DNA from 3 places in the Serratia ficaria genome. Region 1 is predicted to be linked to each of the others. Evidence: predicted binding sites of a transcription regulator. Region 1 holds the regulator's gene; each other region holds the start of a gene.

Evidence for each region. The regulator sigma-54, encoded in region 1, starts transcription at its own class of promoters, with help from an activator protein. The targets are predictions, from matches to a motif close to GTTGGCACANNTTTCGCTNT.
Region 2: the regulator sigma-54 is predicted to act here: its motif matches at 1,402-1,421, upstream of CKW09_RS22355 (gamma carbonic anhydrase family protein).
Region 3: the regulator sigma-54 is predicted to act here: its motif matches at 2,017-2,036, upstream of glnA (glutamate--ammonia ligase).

What each region holds. Positions count from the first base shown of each region.
Region 1 covers NZ_LT906479.1:4,621,945-4,625,225, forward strand. Annotated here, with positions in the region: gene lptB (LPS export ABC transporter ATP-binding protein) at 1-616, shown strand, start outside; gene rpoN (RNA polymerase factor sigma-54) at 667-2,100, shown strand; gene hpf (ribosome hibernation promoting factor) at 2,124-2,411, shown strand; gene ptsN (PTS IIA-like nitrogen regulatory protein PtsN) at 2,666-3,127, shown strand; gene rapZ (RNase adapter RapZ) at 3,259-3,281, shown strand, end outside.
Region 2 covers NZ_LT906479.1:4,785,821-4,789,101, forward strand. Annotated here, with positions in the region: rRNA gene CKW09_RS22350 (16S ribosomal RNA) at 1-1,032, opposite strand, end outside; gene CKW09_RS22355 (gamma carbonic anhydrase family protein) at 1,545-2,087, shown strand; gene aroE (shikimate dehydrogenase) at 2,122-2,940, opposite strand; gene tsaC (L-threonylcarbamoyladenylate synthase type 1 TsaC) at 2,951-3,281, opposite strand, start outside.
Region 3 covers NZ_LT906479.1:5,134,115-5,137,395, forward strand. Annotated here, with positions in the region: gene typA (ribosome-dependent GTPase TypA) at 1-1,745, opposite strand, end outside; gene glnA (glutamate--ammonia ligase) at 2,117-3,281, shown strand, end outside.

The DNA.
Region 1 (3,281 bases):
GAACGGCGCCGGCAAAACCACCACCTTTTACATGGTGGTCGGCATCGTTCAGCGCGACGCCGGGCGCATCGTGATCGACGAAGAAGACATTAGCCTGTTGCCGCTGCACGCTCGTGCGCGCCGCGGTATCGGCTATCTGCCGCAGGAAGCGTCGATCTTCCGCCGCCTGAGCGTGTATGACAACCTGATGGCGGTGCTGGAGATCCGCGACGATCTGTCCAGCGAACAGCGCGAAGACCGCGCCAAAGAGCTGATGGAAGAGTTTCACATCACCCACCTGCGCGACAGCCTGGGCCAGGCGCTGTCCGGCGGTGAACGCCGCCGCGTCGAGATCGCCCGCGCGCTGGCGGCCAACCCGAAATTCATCCTGCTGGATGAACCCTTCGCCGGGGTTGACCCGATTTCCGTTATCGACATCAAGAAAATCATCGAGCACCTGCGTGACAGCGGCCTGGGCGTGCTGATCACCGACCACAACGTGCGCGAAACGCTGGACGTGTGTGAACGCGCCTACATCGTCAGCCAGGGCAAACTGATTGCCCACGGCACGCCGGATGCTATTCTGGCCGATGAGCAGGTGAAACGCGTTTATCTGGGCGAAGAATTCCGCCTCTGAGTGCCAGCGCGTCCTGAAGGACGACGGTTAACGGAAGTAGACAGAAGATTATGAAGCAAGGTTTGCAACTCAGGCTCAGCCAACAGCTGGCCATGACCCCGCAGCTCCAGCAGGCCATTCGCCTGCTGCAGTTGTCCACGCTTGAGCTTCAGCAAGAGATACAGCTGGCGTTAGAGAGCAACCCCCTGCTTGAGCAAACCGATCTGCACGACGAAATCGACGCCAAAGAGGCCACCGACACCGAAGGCCTGGATACCCGCGAGGCGCTGGAACAGAAGGACATGCCCGAAGAGCTGCCGCTGGACGCCACCTGGGACGAAATCTACACCGCCGGCACGCCGTCGGGCACCGGCACCGATTACAGCGATGACGAACTGCCGGTGTATCAGGGCGAAACCACCCAGACGCTGCAGGATTATCTGATGTGGCAGGTGGACCTGACGCCGTTCTCCGATACCGACGCCGCCATCGCCACTTCGATCGTCGATGCGGTCGACGACACCGGCTACCTCACCGTGCCGCTGGAAGACATTCTCGAGAGCATGGGTGACGAGAATGTGACCATGGACGAGGTCGAGGCGGTACTGAAGCGCGTGCAGCGTTTTGATCCGGTCGGCGTCGCCGCGCGCGATCTGCGCGACTGCCTGCTGGTGCAGCTTTCCCAATACGCCAAAGACACGCCGTATCTGGCCGAGGCGCGGCTGATCATCAGCGAGCATCTGGATCTGCTGGCCAATCACGACTTTCGCAGCCTGATGCGATCAACCCGGCTAAAAGAAGATACACTGAAAGAAGCGATGCTGCTGATTCAGTCGCTCGACCCGCGCCCGGGGCAGTCGATCAACACCGGCGAGTCGGAATACGTCATTCCGGACGTGCTGGTGCGCAAAGCGCAGGATAAATGGACGGTTGAGCTCAACGCCGACAGCATTCCCCGTCTGAAGATCAATCAGCAGTACGCCGCGTTGGGCAACAGCGCGCGCAGCGAAGCCGACGGCCAGTTTATCCGCAGCAACCTGCAGGAAGCCAAATGGCTGATTAAAAGCCTGGAAAGCCGCAACGAGACCCTGTTGAAGGTCACCCGCTGCATCGTCAGCCAGCAGCAGGCTTTCTTTGAACAGGGCGAAGAATTTATGAAACCCATGGTGCTGGCGGATATCGCCCAGGCCGTGGAGATGCATGAATCGACAATTTCGCGCGTCACCACGCAGAAGTTTCTGCACAGTCCGCGCGGTATTTTCGAATTAAAATATTTCTTCTCCAGCCATGTGAACACCGACAGCGGCGGCGAAGCCTCCTCGACGGCGATCCGGGCGTTGGTGAAGAAATTGATTGCGGCGGAAAACCCCGCCAAACCGCTCAGCGACAGCAAGCTGGCCACCCTGCTTTCCGATCAGGGGATCATCGTGGCGCGGCGCACCGTCGCCAAGTACCGAGAGTCTTTGTCCATCCCGCCGTCGAACCAGCGTAAACAGTTGGTTTGACCTCTATTGAGAAGGAAGACACTATGCAGCTCAACATTACCGGACACCACATCGAAATCACCGATCCGTTGCGCGAGTTCGTGAATAACAAGTTCGCCAAACTCGAACAGTATTTTGATCGCATCAATCAGGTGTATGTTGTTTTAAGTGTGGAAAAAGTGCAGCAAATTGCGGAAGCAACGGTGCACGTGAATGGAGGCGAGTTGCACGCCACCTCGGAAGACGAGAATATGTATGCCGCAATTGACACGCTGATCGACAAACTGGCGCGCCAATTGAACAAACATAAAGACAAATTGAAGCAACACTGACACTCTGACCCTCTTTCCGTCAGGGGCGCTGCTTAACCGCGGCCTCAGCTATCGGCGCGTTACCTGCATGGGTAACGCGCCGAACGGTAATCAGGGTTAAAACAGGCGAAAGCCCTCTTTTCAGGCGCCATTGGCGTAGACAGTTTGGTTGCAGCCCGGAACGTGCCCGCAAGTCCCTGAGGGGTTCGCGCACCGCCCGGAGCCGGAATGGCCAGTAAAATAGCCTGATAAGCATGGCTTTAAGTGAAGATGAGATGAACAACGAATATATGCAACTCAGCTCGGTGTTAAACATCGAGTGCACCAGAAGCTCGGTACACTGCACCAGCAAGAAACGGGCTTTGGAAATTATCAGCGAACTGGCGGCCACTCAGCTCAACCTGCCTTCGCAGGTGGTGTTTGACGCGGTTCTCACCCGGGAGCGCATGGGCAGCACCGGTATCGGCAACGGTATCGCCATTCCCCATGGAAAACTGGAAGAGGACACACTGCGGGCCGTTGGCGTGTTTATCCGTCTCGACCAACCTATCGCCTTCGACGCCATCGACAACCAGCCGGTCGATCTGCTGTTCGCCCTGCTGGTGCCGGCCGATCAGTGCAAGACCCATTTGCATACCCTGTCGCTGGTCGCCAAGCGCCTGGCCGACAAAACCGTATGCCGCCGCCTGCGCGCGGCGCAGAGTGACGAAGAGCTTTACCAAATCATCACCGAGTAACGCCCGGCTGACGTGACTTCCAGCCAGGATAGCGATACTGTTTCACCATGATGGATCCCGGCTTAGGCCGGGATAATAAAGAGTCTAACGGCGGCGACCAACGCCGCCGAGTTGCCAGGGGGAGTTGCCACATGGTGCTGATGATTGTCAGCGG
Region 2 (3,281 bases), 160 kb from region 1:
CGAAGGCACCAAAGCATCTCTGCTAAGTTCTCTGGATGTCAAGAGTAGGTAAGGTTCTTCGCGTTGCATCGAATTAAACCACATGCTCCACCGCTTGTGCGGGCCCCCGTCAATTCATTTGAGTTTTAACCTTGCGGCCGTACTCCCCAGGCGGTCGATTTAACGCGTTAGCTCCGGAAGCCACGCCTCAAGGGCACAACCTCCAAATCGACATCGTTTACAGCGTGGACTACCAGGGTATCTAATCCTGTTTGCTCCCCACGCTTTCGCACCTGAGCGTCAGTCTTCGTCCAGGGGGCCGCCTTCGCCACCGGTATTCCTCCAGATCTCTACGCATTTCACCGCTACACCTGGAATTCTACCCCCCTCTACGAGACTCTAGCTTGCCAGTTTCAAATGCAGTTCCCACGTTAAGCGCGGGGATTTCACATCTGACTTAACAAACCGCCTGCGTGCGCTTTACGCCCAGTAATTCCGATTAACGCTTGCACCCTCCGTATTACCGCGGCTGCTGGCACGGAGTTAGCCGGTGCTTCTTCTGCGAGTAACGTCAATGCGCTGCCGTATTAAGACATCGCCCTTCCTCCTCGCTGAAAGTGCTTTACAACCCGAAGGCCTTCTTCACACACGCGGCATGGCTGCATCAGGCTTGCGCCCATTGTGCAATATTCCCCACTGCTGCCTCCCGTAGGAGTCTGGACCGTGTCTCAGTTCCAGTGTGGCTGGTCATCCTCTCAGACCAGCTAGGGATCGTCGCCTAGGTGAGCCATTACCCCACCTACTAGCTAATCCCATCTGGGCACATCTGATGGCGTGAGGCCCGAAGGTCCCCCACTTTGGTCCGTAGACGTTATGCGGTATTAGCTACCGTTTCCAGTAGTTATCCCCCTCCATCAGGCAGTTTCCCAGACATTACTCACCCGTCCGCCGCTCGTCACCCAGAGAGCAAGCTCTCCTGTGCTACCGCTCGACTTGCATGTGTTAGGCCTGCCGCCAGCGTTCAATCTGAGCCATGATCAAACTCTTCAATTAAAAGCTTGATTTGCTTCAACTCGTGAAGCGATGCTCAAAGGTTACTGCATGAATTTTACTTCAGTTAGTCACTCTTCAAGACTTGATATTTTTTCGTACCCGAAGGTACTGGATATCGTCTTGTGGAGTGCCCACACAGATTGTCTGATAAATTGTTAAAGAGCAGTGAGTTAGCCGCGTTGGCTTGCTAACTCGAGGTGGCGTATATTACGCTTTCCTCTTTCAGAGTCAACCCTAATTTTCAGGATTTTTTCTCTTTCTTCCTGGCCGCCTCGTGAAGCGAATCACTTGCCGTTGTGCCCGGTCGATGGAGGCGCATTATAGGGATCCGAGTTTTTTGCACAACCCCTTTTTTGATCTTTTCTTTCCGTTTGCACACTTTTCAGTCCTTTCGGGTGGATCTTGCGCGATCGGGGCCGTTTTTCACAGGTTCCGCCGCTGTGACTGGTTGTAATTCCATCAGCAGCGTCTAGTATTGCCGGTAAATATGATCCCGACGTGAGGCTATCACCATGTCCGATGCAGTACGCTCTTATCTTCATTACTCTCCCAAACTCGGTCAACGCGTCATGATCGATCCCTCCAGCGTGGTGATCGGCAACGTTGAGCTGGCCGATGACGTCAGCGTTTGGCCGCTGGTCGCCATTCGTGGCGACGTGAATGCGGTAAAGATCGGCGCGCGCAGCAATATCCAGGACGGTAGCGTGCTGCACGTGACCCACAAATCCGAACATAATCCCGAAGGCTACCCCTTGCTGATTGGAGAAGACGTGACCGTGGGCCACAAGGCCATGCTGCACGGCTGCGCCATCGGCAACCGGGTACTGGTAGGTATGGGATCGATCCTGCTGGACGGTGCGGTAATAGAAGACGATGTGATGATTGGCGCCGGTAGCCTGGTGGCGCCGGGTAAACGACTGGTCAGCGGCTATCTCTATATGGGCAGCCCGGCACGCCAGGTTCGCCCGTTAACCGCCGCCGAGCTGGAAGGGCTTGTCTACTCTTCAACTAACTATGTGCGCTGGAAAGACGAATACCTGTCGGAAGATATCTGACAAGCTCCCGTTCCCTGGCGGGAACGGGCCCCGTTTATGCCGCCAGTTCGCTGCGCAGCTGACGCAGCACCGGTTCGATCTCCGGCATTACGCCATGCCAAAGCAGAAACGCATGGGCCGCCTGCCCCACCAGCATCCCCAAACCATCGGCATAGTCGGTTGCCCCCTGCTGTTGCGCCCAGGCCAGGAAGGGCGTTGGCCCCCGTTGATAGAACATGTCGTAGCAACGGGTATGGCGGTTAACCACGCCGTTCGGCAACGCGGGGACCTCGCCGTTGATGCCGGAAGCCGTGGCGTTGATCACCAGATCGAAGGACCGTTGCCCAAGCTGATCCAACGGCAATGCCGAGATCCCGCCAAGATGGCTGAACGCCTGCGCCAGATCTTGCGCCCGGCTGAACGTCCGGTTGGCGATCGTCAACTCACAGCCAAAGGACAGCAGCGGCAAAATCACGCCGCGCGCCGCGCCGCCGGCGCCCACCAGCAAAATACGATCCTTGGGCCGGATCAACTGCTGACGTTCCAGATCGGTCAGCAAGCCGATACCGTCGGTGTTATCCCCCAACAGCCCCCCGTTCGGCAACCGTTTAAGCGTGTTCACCGCCCCGGCAGACGAGGCGCGTTCGCTCAGCTCCGTTGCCGCTGCATAGGCCTGTTCTTTAAAGGGCACGGTTACGTTCGCGCCCTGACCGCCGGCAGCGATAAACGCCTGCAGGCTGGTTTCGAACCCCTCCAACGGCGCCAACACCGCACCATACGGATGATCAATCCCGGTCTGCGCAGCGAACAGCGCATGAATTCGCGGCGACTTGCTGTGGCCGATAGGGTTGCCGAATACCGCAAACTTCTCCATGCACATACCTCTAGCCCTGGCGGATCTGTTCGCCGGTCAGGGCATCTCTGATTTCTGAAGGGTTAAGGCGGCCGCCAACGCTGCCGGCCAATACCGGGAACGCGGCGCCAAACTGCTGCGTCACTTCATCCGCGTTGCGGCAAGGTTCCTGCCCACTGAGATTGGCGCTGGTCGACACCAGTGGCTTGCCGTACTGCCGGCACAGCTGCTGCACCAGCGGATGGTCGCTGACGCGCACCGCCAGCGAGCTGAAACGCCCGGTCAGCAGCCGCGGCGTTTCCGGCCGTGCAGGGATCACCCAGGTCACCGGGCCTGGCCAGCTGGAGAATATCGCGGCGCGT
Region 3 (3,281 bases), 510 kb from region 1:
GGCGTCACTTCTACCAGTTCGTCGTCATCGATGAATTCCAGAGCTTGCTCCAGGGTCATTTTGATGGCGGGAACCAGGGTAGTCGCTTCGTCGGTACCGGAAGCACGCATGTTGGTCAGTTTCTTGCCGGTCAGGCAGTTCACGGTCAGGTCGTTGGAGCGTGAGTGAATACCGATGATCTGGCCTTCATACACTTCCGCGCCGTGGCCGAGGAACAGCTTGCCGCGATCTTGCAGACCGTACAGGGCGAACGCTACCGCTTTACCCTGACCGTTGGAGATCAGCACGCCGTTCTGACGCTGGCCCACTTCACCCTGACGGACGTCGTCGTAGTGGCTGAAGGTGGAATACAGCAGACCGGTACCGGAAGTCATGGTCATGAATTCGTTACGGAAGCCGATCAAGCCGCGGCTTGGGATCACGTAGTCGAGACGCACGCGGCCCTTACCGTCCGGATCCATGTTTTTCAGGTCGGCTTTACGCTCACCCATGGCCTGCATCACCGAGCCCTGATGCTGCTCTTCGATGTCCAGCGTCACGTTTTCGAACGGCTCTTGTTTGCGGCCGTCGATTTCACGGAAGATAACTTTCGGGCGGGATACCGCCAGTTCGAAACCTTCACGACGCATGTTTTCGATCAGCACGGACAGGTGCAGCTCGCCACGGCCTGAAACGCGGAACGCGTCGGCATCTTCGGTTTCTTCAACGCGCAGCGCCACGTTGTGCACCAGTTCCTTGTTCAGACGCTCAAGGATTTGGCGAGAAGTCACGAATTTGCCTTCTTTACCGCAGAACGGCGAGGTGTTGACGTTGAAGAACATGCTGACGGTAGGTTCATCAACGGACAACGCCGGCAGCGCTTCAACGGCGTTGGTGTCGCAGATGGTGTCGGAGATGTTCAGCTCGCCCAGACCGGTGATGGCGATGATGTCGCCAGCTTCGGCCAGAGAGGACTCGATACGCTCCAGACCCATGTGACCCAGCACTTTGCCCACTTTACCGTTGCGAGTTTTACCTTCGCTGTCGATGATGGTGACCTGCTGGTTTGGCTTCACTTTACCGCGCTTGATGCGGCCGATGCCGATCACGCCCAGGTAGTTGTTGTAGTCCAGCTGCGAGATCTGCATCTGGAATGGCGCTTCCAGCTCAACCTGCGGCGCGGACACGTGGTCGACGATCGCCTGATACAGCGGGGTCATGTCTTCCGCCATGTCGTTGTGGTCGTTGCCGGCGATGCCCATCAGTGCGGATGCATAGATGATTGGGAAATCGAGCTGCTCGTCGGTCGCGTCGAGGTTAACGAACAGGTCGAACACCTGATCGACAACCCAGTCAGGACGCGCGCCAGGACGGTCAACCTTGTTGATTACCACGATCGGCTTCAGACCGTTGGCGAAGGCCTTCTTGGTCACGAAGCGGGTTTGCGGCATAGGGCCATCCATTGCATCCACAACCAGCAGCACCGAGTCGACCATTGACATCACACGCTCTACCTCACCGCCGAAGTCGGCGTGTCCTGGGGTATCCACGATGTTGATGCGGTAGTCTTTCCAATTAATGGCGGTGTTTTTTGCGAGGATGGTAATCCCACGCTCTTTCTCCAAATCGTTGGAGTCCATTACGCGTTCGGTGGCTTCTACACGCTCTCCGAAAGTACCGGATTGTTGCAGCAGCTTATCAACCAGGGTGGTTTTACCATGGTCAACGTGGGCAATAATGGCGATGTTACGCAAATTTTCGATCACAGCTTTGCCTCAGGCATTAGAAATAGCGCGCTATTGTACACGTATTAAGCGAGGTACTAAACAAGATCACAACCATCTCTTATAAACAACTGCGTACAGGTCAGTTTGTGATCCCTTTCACGGTGCAAAAAGTCGCCATCGACGCACTTTTGCACCATTTCGGTGCCACCGCCCACTCAATTTGCACTGTTGTGGTGCATTGCATCACTGATGGTGCATACTGGGTTTGTGCAAAACCCGCACAGAAAGGCGATGAAAGCCCTTTTGAAAAGTTGGCACAGTTTTCGCTTTAGTCTTTTCAAGGCGAAAAAAAGCCAGTTCCACAGATTCGTTCCACGACGACGACAATGATAAATCCGGGAGAGTTAAGTATGTCCGCTGAACACGTTTTGACGATGCTGAATGAGCATGAAGTGAAATTCGTAGACCTGCGTTTCACTGACACCAAGGGTAAGGAACAACACGTCACCATCCCTGCTCATCAGGTGAACGCCGACTTCTTCGAAGAAGGCAAAATGTTTGACGGCTCCTCGATCGGCGGTTGGAAGGGCATCAACGAATCTGACATGGTGCTGATGCCGGACGCCAGCACGGCGGTACTGGATCCGTTCTTCGAAGAATCCACCCTGATCATCCGCTGCGACATTCTCGAGCCGGGCACCATGCAGGGCTACGACCGCGACCCGCGCTCCATCTCCAAGCGTGCGGAAGACTTCCTGCGCTCTTCCGGCATCGCGGATACCGTGCTGTTCGGGCCGGAGCCAGAATTCTTCCTGTTCGATGACATTCGTTTCGGCAGCAGCATCCGCGGTTCCCACGTGGCCATCGACGATATCGAAGGCGCATGGAACTCCGGCACCACCTACGACGGCGGCAACAAAGGCCACCGCCCGGCGGTGAAAGGCGGTTACTTCCCGGTTCCTCCGGTCGACTCTTCGCAGGACATCCGTTCCACCATGTGTCTGACCATGGAAGAAATGGGTCTGGTGGTTGAAGCGCACCACCACGAAGTGGCCACCGCAGGTCAGAACGAAGTGGCTACCCGCTTCAATACCATGACCAAAAAAGCCGACGAAATCCAGATCTACAAATACGTGGTGCACAACGTGGCGCACGCCTTCGGCAAAACCGCGACCTTCATGCCGAAGCCAATGTTCGGCGACAACGGTTCCGGCATGCACTGCCACATGTCGCTGTCCAAGAACGGCACCAACCTGTTCGCCGGCGACAAATACGGCGGCCTGTCTGAAACCGCCCTGTTCTACATCGGCGGCATCATCAAGCACGCCAAAGCGATCAACGCCCTGTCCAACCCGACCACCAACTCCTACAAGCGTCTGGTCCCGGGCTACGAAGCGCCGGTGATGCTGGCTTACTCAGCGCGTAACCGCTCCGCCTCCATCCGTATTCCGGTGGTCGCCAGCCCGAAAGCGCGCCGTATCGAAGCCCGCTTCCCGGATCCGGCGGCCAACCCATACCTGTGCTTCGCCGCACTGCTGATGGCCGGCCTGGACGGCATCATCAACAAGATCCACC